DNA from 3 places in the Variovorax endophyticus genome. Region 1 is predicted to be linked to each of the others. Evidence: riboswitches for the same ligand, from Rfam matches in the RefSeq annotation. Region 1 holds a riboswitch; each other region holds the start of a gene.
The links. Region 1 has a riboswitch for cobalamin ahead of KV106_RS12885 (TonB-dependent receptor domain-containing protein). Riboswitches for the same ligand answer to the same signal wherever they lie in the genome.
Positions count from the first base shown of each region.

Region 2: linked by a shared signal. The riboswitch ahead of KV106_RS34385 (TonB-dependent siderophore receptor) and the one ahead of KV106_RS12885 (TonB-dependent receptor domain-containing protein) in region 1 are both predicted to bind cobalamin.
Region 3: linked by a shared signal. The riboswitch ahead of KV106_RS33710 (TonB-dependent receptor) and the one ahead of KV106_RS12885 (TonB-dependent receptor domain-containing protein) in region 1 are both predicted to bind cobalamin.

Region 1 is NZ_JAHUTH010000008.1:189,455-196,938, forward strand. It holds gene KV106_RS12880 (ClcB-like voltage-gated chloride channel protein) at 1-521, opposite strand, end outside; cobalamin riboswitch at 627-874, shown strand; gene KV106_RS12885 (TonB-dependent receptor domain-containing protein) at 971-2,929, shown strand; gene KV106_RS12890 (cobyrinate a,c-diamide synthase) at 2,914-4,311, shown strand; gene cobU (bifunctional adenosylcobinamide kinase/adenosylcobinamide-phosphate guanylyltransferase) at 4,301-4,879, shown strand; gene KV106_RS12900 (ABC transporter substrate-binding protein) at 4,876-5,763, shown strand; gene KV106_RS12905 (FecCD family ABC transporter permease) at 5,763-6,773, shown strand; gene KV106_RS12910 (ABC transporter ATP-binding protein) at 6,770-7,484, shown strand, end outside.
Region 2 is NZ_JAHUTH010000037.1:6,972-14,455, reverse strand. It holds gene KV106_RS34395 (class I SAM-dependent methyltransferase) at 1-500, opposite strand, end outside; gene KV106_RS34390 (ATP-binding protein) at 628-2,895, shown strand; cobalamin riboswitch at 2,970-3,226, shown strand; gene KV106_RS34385 (TonB-dependent siderophore receptor) at 3,413-5,497, shown strand; gene KV106_RS34380 (ABC transporter substrate-binding protein) at 5,500-6,411, shown strand; gene KV106_RS34375 (FecCD family ABC transporter permease) at 6,408-7,409, shown strand; gene KV106_RS34370 (ABC transporter ATP-binding protein) at 7,406-7,484, shown strand, end outside.
Region 3 is NZ_JAHUTH010000035.1:56,873-64,356, forward strand. It holds gene KV106_RS33680 (tripartite tricarboxylate transporter substrate-binding protein) at 1-326, shown strand, start outside; gene KV106_RS33685 (CinA family protein) at 339-872, opposite strand; gene phbB (acetoacetyl-CoA reductase) at 1,078-1,815, shown strand; gene KV106_RS33695 (cation:proton antiporter domain-containing protein) at 1,953-3,695, shown strand; gene KV106_RS33700 (hypothetical protein) at 3,705-4,109, opposite strand; gene KV106_RS33705 (hypothetical protein) at 4,355-4,651, shown strand; cobalamin riboswitch at 4,699-4,984, shown strand; gene KV106_RS33710 (TonB-dependent receptor) at 5,126-7,321, shown strand; gene KV106_RS33715 (PepSY domain-containing protein) at 7,323-7,484, shown strand, end outside.

The DNA of each region.
Region 1 (7,484 bases):
GCGCCGCAGGCCACGAGCAGGCGCAGCCGCTCGACCGGGAAGCGGAACACCCGGCCCAGCAGCGAGGCGGCCAGCGCGGCGAGCTGCACCATCGAGCCCTCGCGGCCGATCGAGCCGCCGGTGCCGATGCTCACGAGCGAGGAGGCGCTGCGCACCAGCGTCTGCGCCACCGGGATGCGGCCGTCGCCGAGCACGATCGCCTCCATGTAGTCGGAGGTGGCACTGCGCACCGCCACGCGCTTCGCGAGCACGAGCAGGCCGCCGGCCACGAGGCCGCCCACGGCGGGGAAGGCGATGCGCGCCCACCACGGCAGCGCGCGCGCCATCGCGACCAGGCTGTCGCCGGGGCCGAGCACGAGGTGCTCGAAGCCGCGCAGCGCGGCGCGGAAGCCCTCGGTCGCGAGCGTGCCGAGCAGGCCGGCGACGATGGACCACAGCAGCATCGATTGCCAGCCCGATACGCCGAACAGGCGCTGCAGGGCGGAGCGCAGGCGCAGCAATGGCGAGGAACGCAGGGTCATGCGGGGTGGTGGTGATGGCATCCCATAGCCCGTCGATGTTAGTGCGCGGGACGCGGCGAGCGTCGGGCGCACGCAACTTTCGACTTAAGGCGCGCGGCGCAACGCCTAGAATCTCGCCCGTTGGTGCCTGCGGCGTGGTTCACGCGCCGCGGTTCAACGGGAAGCAGGAGTGAAGGGACCGGCCGCGCGCCGGCACCGAAGCCGCCTGCGCTGCCCCCGCAACGGTCAAGCAGACGGCGCCGCAAGGCGCCACCCTCTCCACACGAGCCACTGGGCGCCCTGAAACAGGCGCCTGGGAAGGCGGCGAGGGCCGGTCTGCCAGCCCGGATACCGGCCAACAAGGCGGTTCGCGCATGCTCTTCGCTTCGTCGATGCAGGCACGGACCAATGGCGCCCCGGGCGCCGGCGGGGAGGCCGGCAAGGGGCATAGACGTTCGTTCGCTCACTCCATGATTTCCTGCGTTTTCTTCTCGCGCCGTTCGCGCGCTCGCATTCCCGCGTCCCGCATCGGCATGCGCCTGGCCGGCCTGCCGCTGGCCCTGGTGCCGGCCTTCGGCGGCCTGCTGCTGGCTCAGTTGCCGCTGGCGGCCTCGGCCCAGACTCCGGCCGGCGCGCTCGGCGAGACCGTGGTCACGGCCAACCGCACCGCGCAGCCGCTGTCGGACCTGGTGGCCGATGTCTCGGTGATCGACCGCGAGACCATCGAGCGCAGCGGTTCCACCGGCGTGGCCGACGTGCTCGCGCGCCAGGCCGGCATCCAGATCGTGCGCAACGGCGGCGTCGGCAACTCGACCAGCGTCTACATCCGCGGCGCCGAGACGCGCTTCACCGCCGTCTACATCGACGGCGTGCGCGTGGACTCGCAGGCCACCGGCGGCGCGGCCTGGGAGAGCATCCCGCTGGCGCAGATCGACCGCATCGAGGTCTTGCGCGGCCCGGCCGCGGCGGTCTACGGCTCCGACGCCATCGGCGGCGTGATCCAGCTGTTCACCAAGCGCGGCGAAGAAGGCGTGTCGCCCTCGATCGGCGTGGGCGTCGGCAGCCACGGCCTGTTCCGCACCGAGGCGGCGATCAGCGGCAAGGCCAACGCCTTCGACTATTCGTTCGGCGTGGCGCACGAGGAAAGCCGCGGCTTCAACATCCAGCCGCTCGAGAAGCGCACGCTGCCCAAGGACGGCTTCACCAGCCCCGACCGCGACGGCTACAACACCACCTCGGGCAACGTGCGCCTGGGCTGGCAGATCGCGCCCGGCCAGCGGCTCGAGGCCACCGCGCTGTCGAGCGATACCAAGGCGCACTACGACGCCGCCAAGTCCGGCAGCAAGCCGCCGGCCTACTACCTCGACGACCAGAGCCGCAACCGGCTGCGCACCGCCGGCCTGACCTGGTCGGCGCAATGGAACGAGGTCTACAGCACGCGGCTGCAGGTGACCGATTCGCAGTCGGTCTACAGCACCATGCCCTCGTACTACCGCACCGAGACCCGGCTGCGCGGCTACCTGTTCCAGAACGAACTGCGCTTCGGTCCACACCTGGTGACGGCCGCGCTCGAACGCCGCGAGGACCGGCTCGAGAACGCCCCCACCAGCAGCACTGACAAGGGCCTGGCGCGCAAGCGCTCGCAGGACGCGGTCTCGCTCGGCTACGGCTTCGTGCAGGGTCCGCACTCGTTGCAGCTCAACGTGCGCCACGACGACGACAGCGAGTTCGGCGGCAAGACCACCGGCAGCGCCGCCTACGGCTTCGCGATCACGCCGAAGCTGCGCGTGACCGCCTCGGCCGGCACCGCCTTCCGCGCGCCCACGCTCTACCAGCGCTTCAGCGAATACGGCAAACCCGACCTGCAGCCCGAGTCGAGCCGCAACGTCGAGCTCGGCCTCAAGTACACCGACGGCCCGACCAACGCCGGCATCGTGGTCTACCGCAACAACGTGCGCAACCTGATCGTGTTCGACTCGACCGCCAGGGGCTGCGCCTCGTCCTTCGGCTGCTACGGCAGCACCGCGCGGGCGCGCTACGAGGGCGTGACGCTGTCGGCCGGCCACCGCATCGGCGACGTGACGCTGCGCGCCTCGCTCGACTTCCAGGATCCGCGCGACCTCGCGACCGACAAGCTGCTGGCCCGCCGCGCCAAGCGCTACGGCACCCTGGGTGCCGACTGGCGCCTCGGCGGCTGGACGCTGGGCGCCGAGGTGCAGGCCTCGAGCCAGCGCTACGACGACGCGGCCAACACGCGCAAGCTCGGCGGCTACACGCTGCTGAACCTCGTGGCCAGCACGAAGATCGTGCGCGACGTCGACCTGGTCGCGCGCATCGACAATGTGGGCGACAAGGACTACATGCTCGCGCGCGGCTACGTCACCGGTGGCCGCAACGCGTACGTCGGATTGAAGTGGACGCCCCAGTAAGCCAGCACCTGCCCGATCGCGCGGCGCGCTGCGCCGCCGTGCTCGTGGCCGCGCCCGCTTCGGGTCAGGGCAAGACCACCGTGGCCGCCGCGCTCGCGCGGCTGCATGCGCGCCAGGGCCGGCGCGTGCGCGCCTTCAAGTGCGGGCCCGACTTCCTCGACCCGCACTGGCTGCGGCTCGCCACCGGCGCGCCCGTGCATTCGCTCGACCTGTGGATGACCGGCGAGGCCGACTGCCGCGCGCGGCTGCATGCGGCCGCGGCCGAGTCCGACCTCGTGATCGTCGAGGGCGTGATGGGCCTGTTCGACGGCACGCCGAGCGCGGCCGACCTGGCGCAGCGCTTCGGCCTGCCGGTGCTGGCCGTGATCGACGCCCAAGCGATGGCCGGCACCTTCGGCGCGCTGGCGCATGGGCTGCAGAGCTTCAGGCCCGGCATGCCCTGGGCCGGCGTGCTGGCCAATCGCGTGGCCGGCGAGCGCCATGCCGACATGCTGCGCGGCGCCTTGCGCGAGCCCGCGGACTGGCTCGGCGCCTTGCCGCGCGACGCGGGCTTCTCGCTGCCCGAACGCCACCTGGGCCTGGTGGCGGCGCACGAGTTGGGCGACGCGGCCGAGCGGCTCGACCGCGTGGCCGATGCGCTGGCCGGCACGCCGCTGGGGTCGCTGCAACTGCCGCAGGTGCGCTTCGAGCCACCTTCCACCGATGAGGTCGCCCCGATCGCGCCGCTGCTCGCGGGCCGCACCATCGCCATCGCGCGCGACGCGGCCTTCTCGTTCATCTACCCGGCCAACCTCGACACGCTGGGTGCGCTCGGCGCCAGGCTGGTCTTCTTCTCGCCGCTGGCCGGCGATGCGCTGCCCGACTGCGATGCGCTGTGGCTGCCCGGCGGCTATCCCGAGCTGCATGCCGCCACGCTCGCGCGGCGTTCGGACCTGCGCGCCGCGCTCGCCGCCCATGCGGCCGCGGGCCGGCCGATCTGGGCCGAATGCGGCGGGATGATGGTGCTGTTCGACGAGATCGCGGTGCCCGGGGATGGCGACGAAGCCGCGGTGCATGCGCTCTGGGGCCTGCTGCCCGGGCGCGTCACGCTGCAGAAGCGGCTCGCCGGCCTCGGCCCGCAGGCGCTCGCGCTGGGCGCGCACACGCTGCGCGGCCATACCTTCCACTACTCGCGCTGCGAGACACCGCTGGTGCCGGCCGCCCATTCGCGTCGCCCGCAAGGCACGGCCGGTGGCGAGGCGCTCTACGTGCGCGGCTGCGTGCGCGCGAGCTACTTCCACGCCTGGTTCGCCTCCAGTCCCGAAGCCACCGCGCGGCTGTTCGACGCCGCGCCGCTCGAAACCGGGGCACCGGCTGCCCAGGAGCATCGCGTTGACGCCTGAACACGAATTCATCCTCGGCGGCCAGAAGAGCGGCAAGTCGCGTCGCGCCGAGCAGCGCGCGGCCGACTGGCTGGCGGCCGCGCCGAAGCAGCGCCGCGCGGTACTGATCGCCACCGCGCAGGCCTACGACGACGAGATGCGCGAGCGCATCGTGCGCCACCAGGCCGACCGCGCCGAGCGCGTGCCCAGCCTGCGCACCATCGAGGAACCGGTCGAGCTGGCGCGCGCCATCGTGACCCAGAGCACGCCCGAGTCGCTGGTGCTGGTCGACTGCCTCACGATGTGGCTCACGAACCTGCTGATGCCGCTGCGCGCCGAGGGCGCGCGGCCGGTCTCGCGCACGCCCGCCGCGCACGTCAACCTGCTGTTGGGCGCGCTGCGCGATGCGCGCGGTCCGGTCGTGCTGGTGGGCAACGAGATCGGCCTGGGCGTGATCCCGCTGGGCCGCGAGACGCGCGCCTTCGTCGATGCGCTGGGGCGGCTCAACCAGGACGTGGCGGCGGCCTGCCAGCGCGTCACGCTGATGACGGCCGGATTGCCGCTGACGCTGAAGGAGCCGGGCCGATGAAGAAGTTTTTCGCCGCCGCGCTGGCGGCACTCGCGCTGGGCCTCGGCCTGTGGACGTCGCCCGCGAGCGCGCTCGAGGTGGTCGACGAGCGCGGCGTGAGCGTGGAGCTGCCGCAGCCGCCGCAGCGCATCGTGACCCTGCTGCCCTCGCTGACCGAATCGGTCTGCGCGCTCGGCGCCTGCGCGCGGCTGGTCGGCGTCGATCGCTATTCGAATTCGCCCGTATCGGTGCGCACGCTGCCGCAACTCGGTGGCGGCATCGATCCCAACGTCGAGGCCGTGGTGGCGCTCAGGCCCGACGTGGTGCTGCTCGCCAAGTCCTCGCGCGTGACCGAGCGGCTCGAGGCGCTGGGCCTCAAGGTGCTGGTGCTCGAGCCGAAGAACCATGCCGACGTGCGTCGCGTGCTCGGCAAGCTCGACCAGGTGCTCGGCACCCACGAGGCGCCGGCGGTCTGGCGCGCCATCGATGCCGCGGTGTCGGCCGCGGCGCAGTCGCTGCCGGCCGCCGCGCGCGGCGTGCGCGTGTACTTCGAGGTCAACAGCGGCCCGTACGCGGCCGGCGAGTCCTCCTTCATCGGCGAGACGCTGACGCGGCTGGGTGCCAGGAACATCGTGCCGGCGGCGCTCGGCCCCTTTCCCAAGCTCAACCCCGAATACGTGGTGCGCGCCAATCCCGGCCTGATCATGGTCAGCGTGCGCAGCGCGCAGGGCCTCGAGCAGCGCCCGGGCTGGAGCACCATGCGCGCGGTGCGCGAAGGGCGCATCTGCCGCTTCACGGCCGAGCAGTCCGACGTGCTGGTGCGCCCCGGTCCGCGCATGGACGAGGCGGCACGGCTGATGGCGCAGTGCCTGGGCGACAAGGCAAGCAAGGGAGGCGCGCGCTGATGCCCGCGGGCCACCTGCGCCGCGTGGTGCTGTTCGGCCTCGCGCTGCTGGTACTCGGCGCCTCCTTGCTGCTGCTCGGCCTGGGCATCGGCAGCACCGGCTTCGAGAGCTTCCTGTCGGCGCGCCACGATCCGGTCGCGCTGCAGATCGTCTGGGACATCCGGCTGCCGCGCACCCTCGGCGCCTGGCTCGCGGGCGCGCTGCTCGGGCTGGCCGGCGCGGTGGCGCAGGGGCTGTTCCGCAATCCGCTGGCCGATCCCTTTCTGCTCGGCAGCGCCTCGGGGGCCTCGCTGGGCGTGGCGCTGGCGCTGCTGTTCTTCGGCGGCTCGGCCGCCAGCGCGCAGTGGGTGGTGCGTCTCGGCCTCACGGGCGCGGCCTTCCTCGGCTCGATGGCGGCCGTGATGCTCACATTGCTGCTCGCGCGCGGCGTGCAGCAGACGCTGCGGCTGCTGCTCGCAGGCGTGATCGTCGGCGTCGTGCTGGGCGCGATGAAGGACCTGATCACCATCGCCTCGGCCGACATCCTGCAGGCGATCCAGGGCTTCACGCTCGGCAACACCGGCCTGGTCGGCTGGAGCGCCTGCGCCGTGATGGCGCTGGCCTGCGCGCTGTGCCTGTTGCTGGCCTGGGCGCTGGCGCCGGTGCTCGACGGCCTGGCACTGGGCGAGGCCACCGCGCGCAGCCTGGGCTTGCCGCTGGGCGCGATGCGCGCCGCGCTGGTGGTGGTGCTGGCGCTGGCCACCGGCGCCGCCGTGGCGCAGACCGGCCTGATCGCCTTCGTCGGCCTGGCCGCGCCGCACCTGGTGCGCTCGGTGGTCAAGACCACGCATGCGCGGCTGATCGTGCTGTCGGCCGCGATGGGCGGGCTGCTGCTGATGGCGGCCGACCTGCTGGCGCGCTGGCTGATCGCGCCGCAGGAGCTGCCCGTGGGCGTGCTCACTGCGGTGCTGGGCGGCAGCTACCTGCTGTGGCTGATGCACCGGCGCACCGCGAGGGGCACGGCCTCATGACGGCCGTCACCGCACAGGCGCTCGAGGTGCGCGGCGTGAGCGCGGCGCTCGGCGGCACCGAGGTGCTGCACGGCATCGACCTCGCGATCGGCGCCGCGCGCTGGACCAGCATCGTCGGCCCCAACGGTGCCGGCAAGTCGACCCTGCTCAAGGTGCTGGCCGGCCTGCTCGCGCACCGCGGCGAGCTGCGCCTGTTCGGCGAGCCCGCGGCGAAGCTGCCGGCGCGCCAGCGCGCGCGCCGCCTCTCGTGGCTGGGCCAGGGCGTGGCGGGCGAGGGCGCGGCCGACGACCTGCTGGTCTACGACGTCGCGATGCTCGGTCGCCTGCCGCACCAGCGCTGGCTGGCCGCGCCCGACGCCGCCGACCGCGCCGCCGTGGAGCGCGCGCTGCGCGCCACCCAGGCCTGGGACTGGCGCGAGCGGCCGCTGGGCCAGCTCTCGGGCGGCGAGCGCCAGCGCGTGCTGCTGGCGCGCGCGCTCGCGGTCGAGGCCGAGCTGCTGCTGATGGACGAGCCGCTCGCCAACCTCGACCCGCCGCACCAGGCCGACTGGATGCAGACCGTGCGCGCGCTGGTCGCCGCGGGCCGCACCGTGGTCAGCGTGCTGCACGAACTGCCCATGGCCCTGGCCGCCGACGAACTCGTGGTGATGGACCGCGGCCGCGTGGTGCACCACGGCGGCAGCAGCGATCCCGCGACGCATGCGGCGCTCG
Region 2 (7,484 bases), on a different contig from region 1:
ACCTGCGCGCGGTGGCGGAACAGCCGCGGGTCGCTGAGCTCCTCGTCGACCACGTCCTGCTCGAAGTCCTCCTGCGTCACGGCCTCGAGGTAGAGCGCGCCCGCGCTGAGCGACCCCAGGTTGCGCAGCGCGCTCTTGAGGTCGGAGGGTTCGAGGTAGGCCAGCACGCCCTGGCAGATCACGAGGTCGAAGCGTTCCCTGGCACGGTAGTCGACCACCGAGCCCCGCTCCCAGCCGTAGCGCTCGCACAGGTACTCGCTGAACTCCACGCCGTGGTAGCTGGCCTTCGGAAAATGCAACCCGATGGCGTCGCGCCAGTGGCCGATGCCGCAGCCCATGTCGAGCACGCGCCGCACGGGCACGCGCAGGTACTTGAGGTAGGAACAGACGAAGGCCGCGAGGCGTTCGGCGTGCTGCGGGTCGACCACCTTCGTTTTCTTGTCGAAGTAGTAGCGCCGGTAGTAGGCCTCGTCGAAGGTCGCCGCGTCGGCAGATTGCATGCAGGTTGTCTTTCAGGGAGTGCGGGCAGGGACGCCGGCGCCATTTTCGCCCGGCGAGGCCCGGTTGGCGCCCCCTCGATGTCAGGCAAAATGCCGCATCGGTCCTCCCATCGCCCACGCACCGAGCGTGGCCCTCGTCTCCCTCAACGCGCGCAGCGCCTCCCGCCACTTGGAACGGCCGTCCCACCCCACGCCCACGCAGCCCGTCACCCTGGCCAACTGCGACAGCGAGCCCATCCACATCCCGGGCCTCGTGCAGCACCATGGCGCGCTGTTCGCGTTCGACGCCTCGACCCTCACGCTGACGCGCGTGAGCGCCAATGCCCGCGCGCTGCTGGGCGACACGGCGCCCGCCCTGGGCGAGCGCCTGTCGGCCGGCCACTTCATGGGCGACGCGCTGGTGCACGAGGCGCTGCACGAGGCCAACGGGGTGGCGGTCGATACCGGCGAGGGCTCGCCGATCAACCTCGAGGTGACGCTCGGCGAGCGCCGCTTCGACCTGATCCTGCACCGCATCGGCTACGAGCTGGTGGCCGAGTTCGAGGCCCGCGACGCCTCGGCGGACGCGGTCTCGGACTTCGCGCTCAAGGCGCACCGCGCGATGGACCGGCTCAAGCGCCAGGGTTCGATCGACGGCCTGCTCAACCTCTCGGTGGAAGCCGTGCGGCAGCTCACGGGCTTCGATCGCGTGATGGCCTACCGCTTCCGCCACGACGACAGCGGCGAGGTGGTGGCCGAGCGCCGCCACGAGGCGCTCGAGCCCTTCGTGGGCCGCCGCTACCCGGCCAGCGACATCCCGGCGCAGGCGCGCCGCCTCTACGTGATCAACACCCTGCGCCTGATCGCCGACGTGCAGTCGGCGCCGGTCGGGCTCGACGTGGCCGATCCGCAGCTGCCGCCGCTGGACATGAGCCACTGCACGCTGCGCAGCGTGTCGCCGATCCACATCGAGTACCTGCGCAACATGGGCGTGGGCGCGTCGATGAGCATCTCGATCGTCATCAACGGCCAGCTCTGGGGCATGCTGGCCTGCCACCATCGCAGCGCCCACCAGGTGCCCTACGCGATCCGCATGGCCTGCGACGTGCTCGCGCAGGTGCTGGCCTCGAACGTGCAGAGCCTGCTGTCGCGCGAGCAGGCGGGCCGGGCCTCGAGCGCGGCGCAACTGCGCGGCTCGCTGATCGAGGCCGTGCTGCATGCCGAGGACACCTTCAGCGCATTGATCGGCCTGGCGCGCCCGCTGGCCGATGCCTTCGACGCGCAGGCGGCGGTCATCGCCGAGCAGTCGCGGCTGCACGTGGAGGGCGAGATGCCGCGCGAGGCCGCGGCGGCGCTGATCCAGTGGCTCACCGCGTCGACGAACGGCGACGAGATCGTGGCGCTGCACGAGCGCGAGCGGCTGCCCGAGAACCTGCGTTCGCTGGGCGGCGTGTGGTGCGGCTTTCTCGCGCTGCGCTTCGACGCGATCGACAACGGCTGGCTGGTGCTCGCACGCAAGGAGCAGGTCGAGACCATCAGTTGGGGCGGCAAGCCCGAGAAGCACTACGTGAGCGGCCCGCTCGGGCCCCGGCTCACGCCGCGCGGCTCCTTCGACGTCTGGAAGCAAACGGTGCGCGACACCAGCGTGCCGTGGGGCGTCAACGACCTCGACTTCGCGCGCCAGCTGCGCGACGAGCTGATCCGCGCCAGCGCGGCGCGGCTGGCCGACACCTTCAAGGCCCGCACCGAACTGCTGGCCGTGCTCGGCCACGACCTGCGCGACCCGCTGCAGTCGATCACGATGGCGGCCAAGCTGCTCGAGCGCAGCCTGCCCGACGGCAGCAACGCCGGCGCGCGGCTGGGCCAGCGCATCCAGACCTCGAGCAGCCGCATGGCGCGGCTGATCGGCCAGGTGCTCGATGCCTCGCGCTTGCAAACCGGCATGGGCCTGCAGGTGGTGCCGGCGCAGATCGACCTGGCACGGCTGCTGGAAGATGCGGTCGACGAGTCGCGCACCGCCTACCCCGGCTCGCAGCTCGAGCTGGAGGCACCCAAGACGCTGCCCGTGCTGGCCGACCCCGACCGCATGGCGCAGTTGATCGGCAACCTCGTGAGCAATGCGCGCCACCACGGCCTGCCCGGCGAGGCGGTGCGCGTCCGGCTCGAGCAGGTCGACGCGCACGTGGTGTTCAGCGTGGCCAACCGCGCGCCGCCGATCGACGCCGCGCTGGTGCCCGATTTGTTCAGCGCCTTCAAGCAGCGCAGCGTGCCCAACGAGCGCAACAAGGGCGGACTGGGCCTGGGGCTGCACATCGCGCAGGCCATCGTGCGCTCGCACCGCGGCAGCATCGGCTATGCGCACGACGACGGCTACGTGGTGTTCACCGTGCGGCTGCCACACACGCCCACGCCCTGAGCTTTTCGCGCCGGGCGGCGCAAGACCCGCTCCTATAATCCGCCCCGCCGGCCGATGCAAACGAAAGCATCACCCAAGCCGGCGTGCGCGAAGGTGCGCCGGTCCCGTGACCGGCGTTAAACGGGAAGCAGGTGACGAGCTCCACGGGGCCCCATTCCTGCGCTGCCCCCGCAACGGTCGGCGGATTCGCGGTCCTCACAGTCGATGCCTTCGCGGGCACCGGCGGCCACTGTGCCTCGGCATGGGAAGGCGAGGATCGCGGCAGCGAAGCATCGCTCGATGCCTCGCGGCGCTCCGCAAGCCCGGATACCGGCCTTCGCCTCGTTCGGTCGCTGCGGGAGTGCAGGCAAGCCGGGCCGGTCACGCGTGGGCGCGGACCCGGTCGCTTGCAGCATCCATCGGCGCCCGGTTTGTTCTCATGGCCCGCGGGAGCGCGGGCCCGAAGGAAGCCCACGTGCGCAACATCTCCAGGCGCGGTCGCGTCAGACCCCACCAAGCCCTCATCGGATCCGGCGTCATGCTGCTCGCCTCGGTCGCTTCGGCGCAGGATGCCGAGGGCGCCGGCTCGCTGCCGCCCACCACCGTCAGCGACCGCAAGACCATCTCCACCGCCACGCGCCAGGAGGCCGACACGCTGCGCCTGCCCTTCGCCACCTATTCGGTCGAACGCGCGCAGCTCGACGCGGTGGGCGCCGTCACGCTCGAGGACACGCTGCGCAGCGTGCCGGGCCTGCAGTACGGCACGCAGGGCAACTACTACTCGCGCTTCGAGACCCGCGGGCTGCGCGACACGCAGGACGTGCTGGTGCTGATGGACGGCGTGCCGCTGCGCCTGCTGCAGGGCAATGCCGACATCACGCTGATCGCGCCCGACCTGGTGGACCGGCTCGAGTTCATCAAGGGCCCGGCCTCGGCGCTCTACGGCAAGAACGCGATCGGCGGCGTGGCGCAGTTCTTCATGAAGCCCGAGCGCGCGGGCGGCAGCCTGACGGCCACCATCGGCAGCCACGGCCGCCTCGACGGCAGCCTGCGCTACCGCTGGGACTTCGAGCGCGGCAACCTCTACGTGGGCGTGGCCAACAGCGACTACAACGGCTTCCAGCGCGATGCCGGCCGCGCGCAGTCGGCCCTGCTGGTCGGCGGCGACTTCGCCGTCACGCGCAACTGGACCACCGGCTTCCAGCTCTACGACACGCGCGTGCGCGGCGACCGCGGCTCGATCGTGCCGCTGGTCAACGGCAAGCCGATCTTCGGCATCACCTCGCGCGACAACTACGGCATTCCCGACTCCTACGTCACGGGCGACTACCAGTCCTTCTCGTGGAAGAACCGCTTCGAGCTCGGCGCCGGTTGGTCGATCAACCACCTGAGCAGCTTCGCGCGCTACAACCGCTTCTTCGCGGGCGGCATCACCATCGTTCCGCCGCCCGCGGCCGTGAGCAAGGGCTACTCGGAGAGCTACACCGCCGACCGCGGCGTCTACCACGAGCTCGCCGCCACGCACCTGATGGCGGGCAAGGGCTGGAGCAACGAGTTCCAGGCCGGCTTCAACCTCGAGCGCGGCTGGCAGGGCCTCGACTCGCCGAGCTTCAGCAACGCGCCCACCTACCGCGGGCCGTTCTACGACATCCCCGTGAGCAATGTGCGCAACGATCCGCGCGGCGTGCGCGGCAGCATCACCTCCTCGCGCTTCGACCAGGAGGTGCGCAGCGTCTACCTGCAGGACCGCTTCGAATACGGCCCGGTCGGCTTCACGCTGGGCGTGCGTCACGACCGCTTCGAGCAGACGCTCGGCCGCACAGGCACGCAGGTGATCTCGGCGCAGGAAGGCAGCCACACCAGCCCGCGCGCCGGCGTGGACTGGCTGTTCCTGCAGGGCGATGCCTCCTCGCACGCCGTGTTCGCGAACTGGAGCGAAGGCTTCCGGCCGCAGGCCGTGGCGCTCAACACGCGCGGCGGCGTGGTGGTGCCCGACATCCTACGGCCCGAGATCACGCGCAGCAAGGAAGTGGGCGTGAAGGGCCGCGCGGCGGACGACCGCTGGAGCTATCAGGTCAGCCTGTTCGAGGCCGAGAAGATCGACGGCCAGCGCTCCTACCGCAACGGCCCCGACTCCTTTGTCTTCAGCAACGCGACCTCGCGCACGAAGGGCATCGAAACGCAGTTGCAGTTCCAGCTCTCGCCGCGCTGGAACGGCTACCTGCACTACACCTGGCAGGACGCACGGCTCAAGGACTTCCAGACCTACACCGACAGCGGCGCGCGCAGCACCAACTTCGGCGGCTACCGCGTGCGCATGTCGGCCCACAACATCGCGGGCGCGGGCCTGACCTATGCGCACGGCGCCTGGGCCGTGACCGGCACCGCGAGCTACGTGGGCAGCCGCTACCTCCGCGACAATGCGGTCAATCCGCAGAAGCTGCCCGGCTACCTGCTGCTCAACGTCGCCGTGGCCTACCGCGTCAATCCTTCGCTCACACTGCAGGCCGGGGTGAACAACCTGACGAACAAGTACTACATCGCCGACGACCTGTCGGCGCAGGAAGCCGGCAACGCCGGCGCACCGAGGACGGTGTTCGCCCGCGCGCGCTACACCTTCTGAGCGTGAACCGGCGCGACGCGATCCTCGGCATGGTGTGCATGACGGCCGTTCTGCCCGCGGGTGCCGAGGAGGCGCCGTCGGGCGGCTTCCCGCGCGAACTCGTCGATGCGCTGGGCCGGCGCGTCGTCGTGCCGCGCGCGCCGCAACGCATCGTGGTGGTGTTCCCGAGCAACGTCGAGCTGGCCTGGGCGCTGGGCCTGGCCGACCGCGTGGTGGCCATCGGCGGGCGCGTGCGCTGGCCCGAGGATGCGCGCAGCAAGCCCAGCATCGGCGGCGCGCTCGGCTACTCGGCCGAGGCGGTGGCCGCCTTCCAGCCTGACCTGCTCGTGGTCACGCCCTCGCACCATTCGGCGCTGTCGCTGGTCGATGCCTTCGACCGCGCAAAGTTGCCCTGCGTGGTGCTCGCGCATCCCGACCTGCCCTCGGTGTTCCGCAACATCGACTTGCTCGGCCGCGCGACCGGTGCCGACGAACAGGCGCGCCGGGTGCGCGAGGACATGCAGGCGCGGCTGGCCGCGATCGAGCGCCGGCTCGAGGGTGCGCCGCGCCGCAGCGTCTACTTCGAAACGGCCGCTGCCGCGCGTGGCGCCTTCCAGACCGTGGGCACGGGCCACTATGCCAACGACGCGCTGGGCTGGGCCGGCGGGCGCAACGTGTTCGCCGACCTCCAGGGCGCGGCCCAGGTCAGCGCCGAGGCGATCTTCGCGCGCGACCCCGACGTGATCGTCTCGCTGCAGCAGGTGCCGCGCGATCCGGCGCTGATCGGCCAGCGCCCCGGCTGGCACACGCTGCGCGCCGTGCGCGCGAAGCGCGTGGTCGTGCTCGAGCGCGGCCACAAGCTGATTCCCGGCCCGCGCCAGATCGAGGCCGTCGAGCAGTACGCACGCGCGCTGCATCCGGAGCGCTTCGCATGAGGCACGCCACCGACGGCCGACGTGCATCGGCGACCACGGTCTGGCTCGTGCTGCTCCTGCTGCTGGCCGCGGCCGTGGTGCTCGCGCTGAGCGTGGGCGCCGCCACGGTCTGGCCCACGCAATGGTGGGGCGCCGACACCCTGCAGGCCGAACTGGTGCGCGTGTGGCGCGCGCCGCGCGTGGCCGGGGCCTTCTTCGTCGGCGCCTGCCTGTCGCTGGCGGGCCTGGTGTTCCAGGGCGTGTTCCGCAACCCGCTGGCCGAACCCTATCTGCTCGGCAGCGCCAGCGGCGCGGCCGTGGGCGCCGCGGTCTCGCTGCTGCTGCCGGCGCTGGTGCCCACCGCGCTGAGCCTGCCGGTGCTGGCCTTCGCGGGCGCCTGGGGCGCGAGCTGGCTGGTGCTGCTGGCCGGCAGGCTCGGCGGTGGCTGGCAGAGCAACCGCCTGCTGCTCGCGGGCGTCGGCCTGGCCGCGATCCTGGCCGCCCTGCGCAGCCTCATCGTGATCGTGTTCGGCGACGAGTCGACCAACCTGCGCGCCATCATCTCGTGGCAGCTCGGCGGCGTGCAGACGCCCACGGGCAGCGAGATCGCCGTGCTCGCGCCCGTGCTGCTGGTGCTGGTGCTGCTGGTGCGCGCGCTGGGCCGCGGCCTCGACGCGCTCGGCCTGGGCGAGGACACGGCCCATGCGATGGGCGTGCGCGCCGCCTCGTTCTCGGCGCGTGCCGTGCTCGTGGCCTCGCTCGCGACCGCGCTGGCCGTGAGCTGGGGCGGCCTGATCGGCTTCGTGGGCCTGATCGTGCCGCACGTGATGCGCTGGTGGATCGGCCCGCTGCATGCGCGTCTCACCGTGCCCTGCGCCATCGCGGGCGGCGCCCTCATGGTGCTGGTGGATGCGCTGGCGCGCTCGGCCATGGCCCCGAGCGAGATCCCCGCGGGCCTGCTGACGGCGCTGATCGGCGGCCCCTTCTTCCTCGCGCTGCTGCTGTGGAGGCGCGGATGACGGCCGACGCCCTGCGCCTCGATGGCCTGCGGGTGCAGGCCTCGGGCCGTACCCTGCTCGACGGCATCGACCTCG
Region 3 (7,484 bases), on a different contig from region 1:
AGGTGTTCGGCGTGACCACGCCCAAGCGGCTGTCGAGCATGCCCAACCTGCCCACGCTCGACGAGCAGGGCCTCAAGGGTTTCGACGTGAAGGTCTGGCACGGCATCTACGCGCCCAAGGGCACGCCGCCGGCGGTGCTCGAGAAGCTCAACGTCGCGCTGCGCGCCGCCCTGCAGGACGACATGGTGAAGCAGCGGCTGGCCGAGCTGAGCTCGGAGATCGTGCCGCTCGACAAGCGGACGCCCGAGGGCCTGCGCACCCATCTGGTGGCCGAGATCGACAAGTGGGGCAAGGTGATCAAGGCGGCCGGGGTCCAGGCCGACTAAGGCATGAGGTAGTCAGCCCGCGCGCAGCACCTGCTCGAACAGCGCGAGCAGGTGGCGCGCGAACAGGTCCATGTTCGCGGGCCGGTCGTTGCCGCCGGTCTCGATGGTGCGGCTTTGGGACACCGCGTCCGGCCCACCGACCACCGCGAGGCACACCCGCCCCGGCGGATCGCCATAGGGGCTGCCCGAGGGACCGGCCGCGCCGCTCTCGGCGATGCCCCAGCCCGAGTGGTGGTTGTCGCGCACGCGCTGCGCCACCAGCAAGGCATAGGGCTCGGTCTCGCCGCGCAGGCCGGTCATGTCCTCGGCCGTGAGCCCGAGCAGCGCGCGGCCCGCGCGCCGCGAATAGACCACGGCGCCGCCACGGAAGTAGGCCGAGGCACCGGGGATCGCGAGCAGCGCGGCCGACACCAGTCCACCGGCCGAGGACTCGACCACCGCCACCGTCTGGCCGCGCTCGCGCAGCAGCGCGCCGACGCGCTCGGCGATCGCGCCGAGCGGCTCAGGGTTTGCCGCCTTGGGACTTACGCTGACACTCGCAGTCATACTTTGGAACTCCTTCGAAACGAAGCGAACGCAAGAGCGTATGCGCCCCGCATGGAGAATGATGGAACGCCGCTGCGCGAATACATCGTGACACCCGATAAACACCCCAGGTCAGTGTTTTTCCCGAGACGGGGGGTGGTCCGAAACTCGCTAGAGTGAAGGCGGCCGTTCAAGGCTTTCGACAAGTACACACAAGGAATTTCTCATGAGCAAGAAAGTTGCATATGTCACTGGAGGCATGGGTGGCATCGGAACAGCCATCTGCCAGCGTCTCTACAAGGACGGTTTCCGCGTCGTTGCCGGTTGCGGTCCCACCCGCGACTATTCGAAGTGGCTGGCCGAACAGAAAGCCCTGGGTTTCGAGTTCCACGCCTCGGTCGGCAACGTCGGCGACTGGCAGTCCACGGTCGAGGCCTTCTCGGCCGCGAAGGCGGCGCATGGCGCCATCGACGTGCTGGTCAACAACGCCGGCATCACGCGCGACCGCATGTTCCTCAAGATGACGCCCGAGGACTGGAGCGCGGTCATCGAGACCAACCTCAACAGCATGTTCAACGTCACCAAGCAGGTGGTGGGCGACATGGTCGAAAAGGGCTGGGGCCGCATCATCAACATCAGCTCGGTCAACGGCGCCAAGGGCCAGGCGGGCCAGACCAACTACTCGGCGGCCAAGGCCGGCATGCACGGCTTCACGATGGCGCTGGCCCAGGAGCTCGCGGGCAAGGGCGTGACGGTCAACACCGTGAGCCCCGGCTACATCGGCACCGACATGGTCAAGGCCATCCGCCAGGAAGTGCTCGACAAGATCGTCGCCACGATCCCGGTCAAGCGCCTGGGCGAGCCGAGCGAGATCGCGTCCATCATCGCGTGGCTGGCCACCGACGAGGGCGGCTACTCGACCGGTGCCGACTTCTCGGTCAACGGCGGCCTGCACATGCACTGAGCCGCGGCTGCGCTCGGAAAGGAAACCCGCTTCGGCGGGTTTTTTCATGTCCGGCCCGAACGGACAAGCCCCGGGAAATGCAACCGTCTTGCATACGTGTAATGAACGATCCCCCCACGTTCCTGCAAAATCGGCCGATGCCCCACAGCGTCTCACTCATCAACACCATCGCCGCCGGCCTCGGCCTGGCCCTGGTGCTCGGCTTCCTCGCCGCGCGCCTGCGCCTGCCGGCTCTCGTCGGCTACCTGCTGGCCGGCGTCATCATCGGTCCCTTCACGCCCGGCTTCGTGGCCGATGCCGGCATCGCCGCGCAACTGGCCGAGATCGGCGTGATGCTGCTGATGTTCGGCGTGGGGCTGCATTTCTCGCTCGACGACCTGCTGGCCGTGCGCAAGATCGCGCTGCCCGGCGCGCTGCTGCAGATCAGCGTGGCCACGCTGCTCGGCGGCGCGCTCGCGCTGTGGTGGGGCTGGAACCTCGGCGCCGCGCTGGTGTTCGGCCTGGCGCTCTCGGTCGCCAGCACGGTCGTGCTGCTGCGCGCGCTCGAGAGCCTGGGCATCCTCGACTCCTTCACCGGCCGCATCGCCGTCGGCTGGCTGGTGGTGGAAGACCTCGCCATGGTGCTGGTGCTCGTGCTGCTGCCCCCGCTCGCCGAGACCCTCGGCGGCCGCGCCGCCGGCACCGACGCCTCGCCGCTGTGGCAGACCCTGGGTCTCACCCTGCTGCAGGTCGGCGGCTTCGTCGCCCTCATGCTGATCGTCGGGCGCCGCGTCTTCCCCTGGATCCTCTGGCAGGTCGCGCGCACCGGCTCGCGCGAGCTCTTCACCCTGTGCGTGGTGGCCGCCGCCGTCAGCATCGCCTTCGCCTCGGCGGCGCTGTTCGGCGTCTCCTTTGCGCTCGGCGCCTTCTTCGCCGGCATGGTCATGCGCGAGTCGCAGTTCAGCCACCGCGCCGCCCAGGAATCGCTGCCGCTGCGCGACGCCTTCGCCGTGCTGTTCTTCGTCTCGGTCGGCATGCTGTTCGATCCCTCCGTGCTGCTCGAGCGCCCGCTGCAGGTGCTGGCCGTCGTGCTGGTCATCGTGCTGGGCAAGTCGCTCGCCGCCTGCGGCCTCGTGCTGGTGCTGCGCTATCCGCTGGCCACCGCGCTCACCGTCAGCGCCAGCCTGGCGCAGATTGGCGAGTTCTCGTTCATCCTGGTCGGCCTGGGCGTCTCGCTCGGCCTCATGCCCACCGAGGGGCAGAGCCTGATCCTGGCCGGCGCCCTGATCTCCATCGCCACCAACCCGCTGTGGTTCAGCCTGATCGCGCCGCTGCAGAAATGGCTGCATGCCCATTCCTCGTTCGCGCGCCGCCTCGAGGCGCGCGACGACCCGCTGGCCGAGCTGCCGATGAGCACCGAGGCGCGCTACCTCTCGCGCCAGGTCGTGCTGGTGGGCTACGGCCGGGTCGGGCGCCGCATCGCGGCCGAGCTCAAGGCGCACGACATCCCCTACGTCGTGGCCGAACAGAACCGCGAGCTGGTCGAGAAGCTGCGCGAGGAGGGCGGTGCCGCCGTCTATGGCGACGCGGCCGATCCCGCCGTGCTGATCCAGGCCCACATCGCGCGTGCCCGGGTGCTGGTGGTGGCCACGCCGGCCGCGCTCAACGTGCGGCAGATGATCGAGACCGCGCGCACCCTCAATCCCACGATCGAGACGGTGATCCGCAGCCACAACGAGGCGGAAGCGGAGTTGCTCACGCGCGAGGTCTCGGCCAACGTCTTCCTCGGCGAGCACGAGCTGGCCCAGGCGATGGCGCGCGACGCGGTGCGCCGCGCCGTGGCGCCGCCCGCGGCGCATGGCGCCAACGGCGCGCCCACCGTGCCGGGCGCGCCGGCCTGAGCGCTTTTTCTAGAGGTCCTCGATCACCAGCATGCGATAGCGCTGGGCGATCGAGTACGGCACCGTGCGCACCACGTCCATCAGGCGTTCGGCGTCTTCCTGTTCCTCGGTGCGTACCAGCAGCGCCGTGTGGCCCTCGCGCGCGAGCTTGGTGTAGGCGCGCACGGTCGCGCCATCGGTGCCGGCCGAGGGCAGGGGGTTGTCGGCCTCCTTCACGGTCGGGGTGATCTCGGCCAGCACGGTGGCGGGCGGCAGCAGGTAGACGTCGTCGCCGCTCACGCCCTGTTCGATGAGCTGGCGGCCGATCCGGTCGGCGTCCTCCGCGCTCGGGAACATCACCATCGAGTAGCCGGTGGGATAGAACGCGCCGCCGATGCTCGATGTCATCCGCGATTCCAGGCTGAACTGCTTCATTGGGGGGCCTCCTGTGTGTCTTGGCTGGCTGCTGATCCGCTTCGAAACTAGGCCGCGCACCGGCACTCGCATGTAGGAGAAGCCCGGGAGCTGGGAACGGTGGGCGCCAACGCCCGTCGCAGGAGGCCCACAGGGTTTTCGCCGGCGGTGAACGTGATCGAGTACACGCGCGTTGTGACAGGGCGTGTCCACGATCCCGGCGGCGCGCCCCCATCATCGCCAACGCCCACCTTCCAGAGCTTCGCGTGAACACCATCCCCGCCACCCTGTCGCCGTCGCCCCGCAACCTCGCGCTGACCGTCCACGAGCTGGAGCCCGGCGAGTTCTACTGGGTGCTGATGGAGGCGGTCGACGATGCCGCGGGCGAGGGCGCGGTGCATTCCTACCTGCCGCTCGAAGCGGCCATCGAGCCGCACACCAGCTATTCGAACGCGCTGGTGGCCGGCGTCAGCGTGCTGCGCCGGCTGTTCGGCACCGAAGGCCCCGGCCGGCCGCAGGACACCCGCACGCCCGACGAGCCCGCGCGCACCCGCTCCCTATAATTCCCGCCGTTCGGTGCGGCCATTCTTCCGAGGAAGGAAGGACGCACCGGCACCACGGTTCGAAGGTGCCCCGCCAGCCATGCATGCCATGGCCACGGGGTTAAACGGGAAGCAGGTGCGACGCGTCGGTTCACGGATCGACGCCTCCATTCCTGCGCTGCCCCCGCAACGGTCAGCGGATCTGGACGTCCTTACGCCATGCCCCCAGGGCATCGGCAGCCACTGCGCCCCCAAGGCGTGGGAAGGCGAGGGCTTCCGCAACGGCGCTGCAGTATCGACTGCGCGCCGCTGCGCTCCGCGAGCCCGGATACCGGCCTTCGTCACCGCCTCGGACGCTGCGGGAGTGCGTGTCCGGGCCGCCGGCCGGCGAAGCGCTTGCTTTTCCCGCCGCCGGTCCCGGCCATCGATCGACTTCCCGCCGTGTCCACGTTCGGTCAGAGAACCTGCGGGGACGCGGGTCGGAGGAGAAGTCACATGGATCACGCATCGCCGTCGGGCGATCGCACGGGCGCGGCCGGCCGCCGCCCGCACCGCCACCGGGGTCGCCCCGCCGCCCGCCGCCTCGGCGGCATGTCCGCCGCCATCGGCCTCGCCTTCGGCGCCGGCAGCAGCTTCGCGCAGCAGGCCGCCCCCAGCCTGCCGCCGGTGCAGGTCGAGGCCGGTGCCCAGACCGCGCTGTCGCTCGCCGAGCCCACGCAGACCGGCAGCCGCCTCGGCCTCACGCCGCTCGAGACGCCCGCCAGCATCGAGGTGCTGACCGGCGAGACCATCCGCGCGCGCGGCGACGTCTCCGTCATCGAGGCGGCCACCCGCGCCACCGGCATCACGGGTTCGCCCGCGCCGGGCAACGGCAGCACTTCGATGGCCGCGCGCGGCTTCTCGGGCCATGGCTCGGTGATGCAACTGTTCGACGGCACGCGGCTGTTCGCGGGCGCGGGCACCGTCACCTTCCCGTTCGACACCTGGTCGGTCGACCGCATCGAGGTGCTGCGCGGCGCGGCCTCGGTCATGTACGGCGAAGGCGCGATCGGCGGCGCGATCAACGTGGTGCCCAAGAAGCCCACGCGCGGACCGGTCCACAACGAGGCGCTGCTGAGCTACGGCTCCGACGCCACGCGCCAGGCCGCCTTCGGCAGCGGCGGCGCGATCAACGACAAGCTTTCGTACCGCTTCGACATCAGCCACCGCGCCACCCACGGCTTCATGGCGCGCGGCGAGGGCGAGAGCCTGGCCGTCGGTGGTGCGCTGCGGCTGGACGTCTCGCCCGAGCTGCAGTTCACCCTGTCGCACGACGAGGGCCGCCAGTCGCCGCAGCGCTACCAGGGCGTGCCGCTGATCGACGGGCGCCTCGACGGCCGGACCCTGCGCCAGAACTACAACGTCGACGACGCCGAGCTCAAGTACGACGACAAGTGGACCCGCCTCGACGCGCTCTGGACGCCCAGCGATGCCGTCACCGTGCACAACCAGCTCTACCGGCTCGCGAGCCAGCGCCACTGGCGCAACAGCGAGACCTACACCTTCAATGCCGCCACGCGCCGCGTGACGCGCGGCGACTACCTCGAGATCGGCCACGACCAGGAGCAGGTCGGCAACCGCACCGACGCCACCTTCCGGCACGAACTGTTCGGCATGAAGAACCAGGTGCTGGTGGGCTTCGACGTGAACCGCATCGACTTCCTGAACTCGAGCGACTCGCCCTACGGCGGCCGCTCGGTGGTCGACCCCTTCGTCTTCCTGCCCGGCTACTACCAGTCGCCGTCGCCCTACCTGCCGCGCTACCGGACCCGCACCAGCACCTATGCCGTGTTCGCCGAGGACAAGCTGGCCTTCGACGAGCGCTGGTCGCTGGTCACCAGCCTGCGCTGGGACCATGCGAAGGTGGCGCGCACCGACCTGGCCAACGCGGCCAACAGCCTCACGAAGACCTTCGAGTACGCCACCGGCCGCATCGGCGCGGTGTATGCGCCCGATGCCTCGCAGTCCTTCTATGCGCAGCTGGCGCACGCGGCCGATCCGCTGACCTCGCTGATCAGCACCTCGACCACGCAGGCGCCGTTCGACCTCAGCACCGGCAACCAGGTCGAGGTCGGCTACAAGCGCCAGCTGGCCGACAACCGCGGCGCCTGGACCGTGGCGGCCTACCGCATCGAGAAGAAGAAGCTGTTGTCGCGCGACCAGAACAACCCCACCGTCTCGCAGCAGGTCGGCAAGCAGTCGTCCGAGGGCATCGAGGCCACGCTCGACCTCGCGCTGACCCCGACGCTGCGGCTCGAGGCCAATGCGGCCAAGCTGCGCGCGCGCTACGACGACTTCAACGAGGTCGTCAGCGGCCGGCTGGTCTCGCGCGCCGGCAACACGCCGTTCGGCGTGCCCGAGGAAGCGGCCAACGTGTTCCTGCACTGGCATTTCCTGCCGCAGTGGGAGGCCGAGTTCGGTGTGCGCTACGTCGGTTCGCGCCAGGTCGACGCGGCCAACTCGCGCAAGATCGGCTCCTACACCGTGGCCGACGCCTCGGTGAGCTGGCAGGCCAACAAGTCGCTCAAGCTCGCGCTGCGCGGCTACAACCTCGGGGACCGCCGCTATCCGCTGTCGTTCTCGAACAGCGGCAACCAGTGGCTGCTGGGCCGTCCGCGCTCCTTCGAGCTGTCGGCGCTGGTGAACTTCTGAGATGACGCACGCCGCGCGCCGCGCCCGCGCCGACCGCACTGCCTGGCAGCGCGCGTGGCCGCTCGTGCGCCACTGGCTCTACTGGACCCACCGCTGGCTCGGCATCGGCGGCTGCCTGCTGTTCGTCATGTGGTTCGTCTCGGGCGTGGTGATGATGTACGTG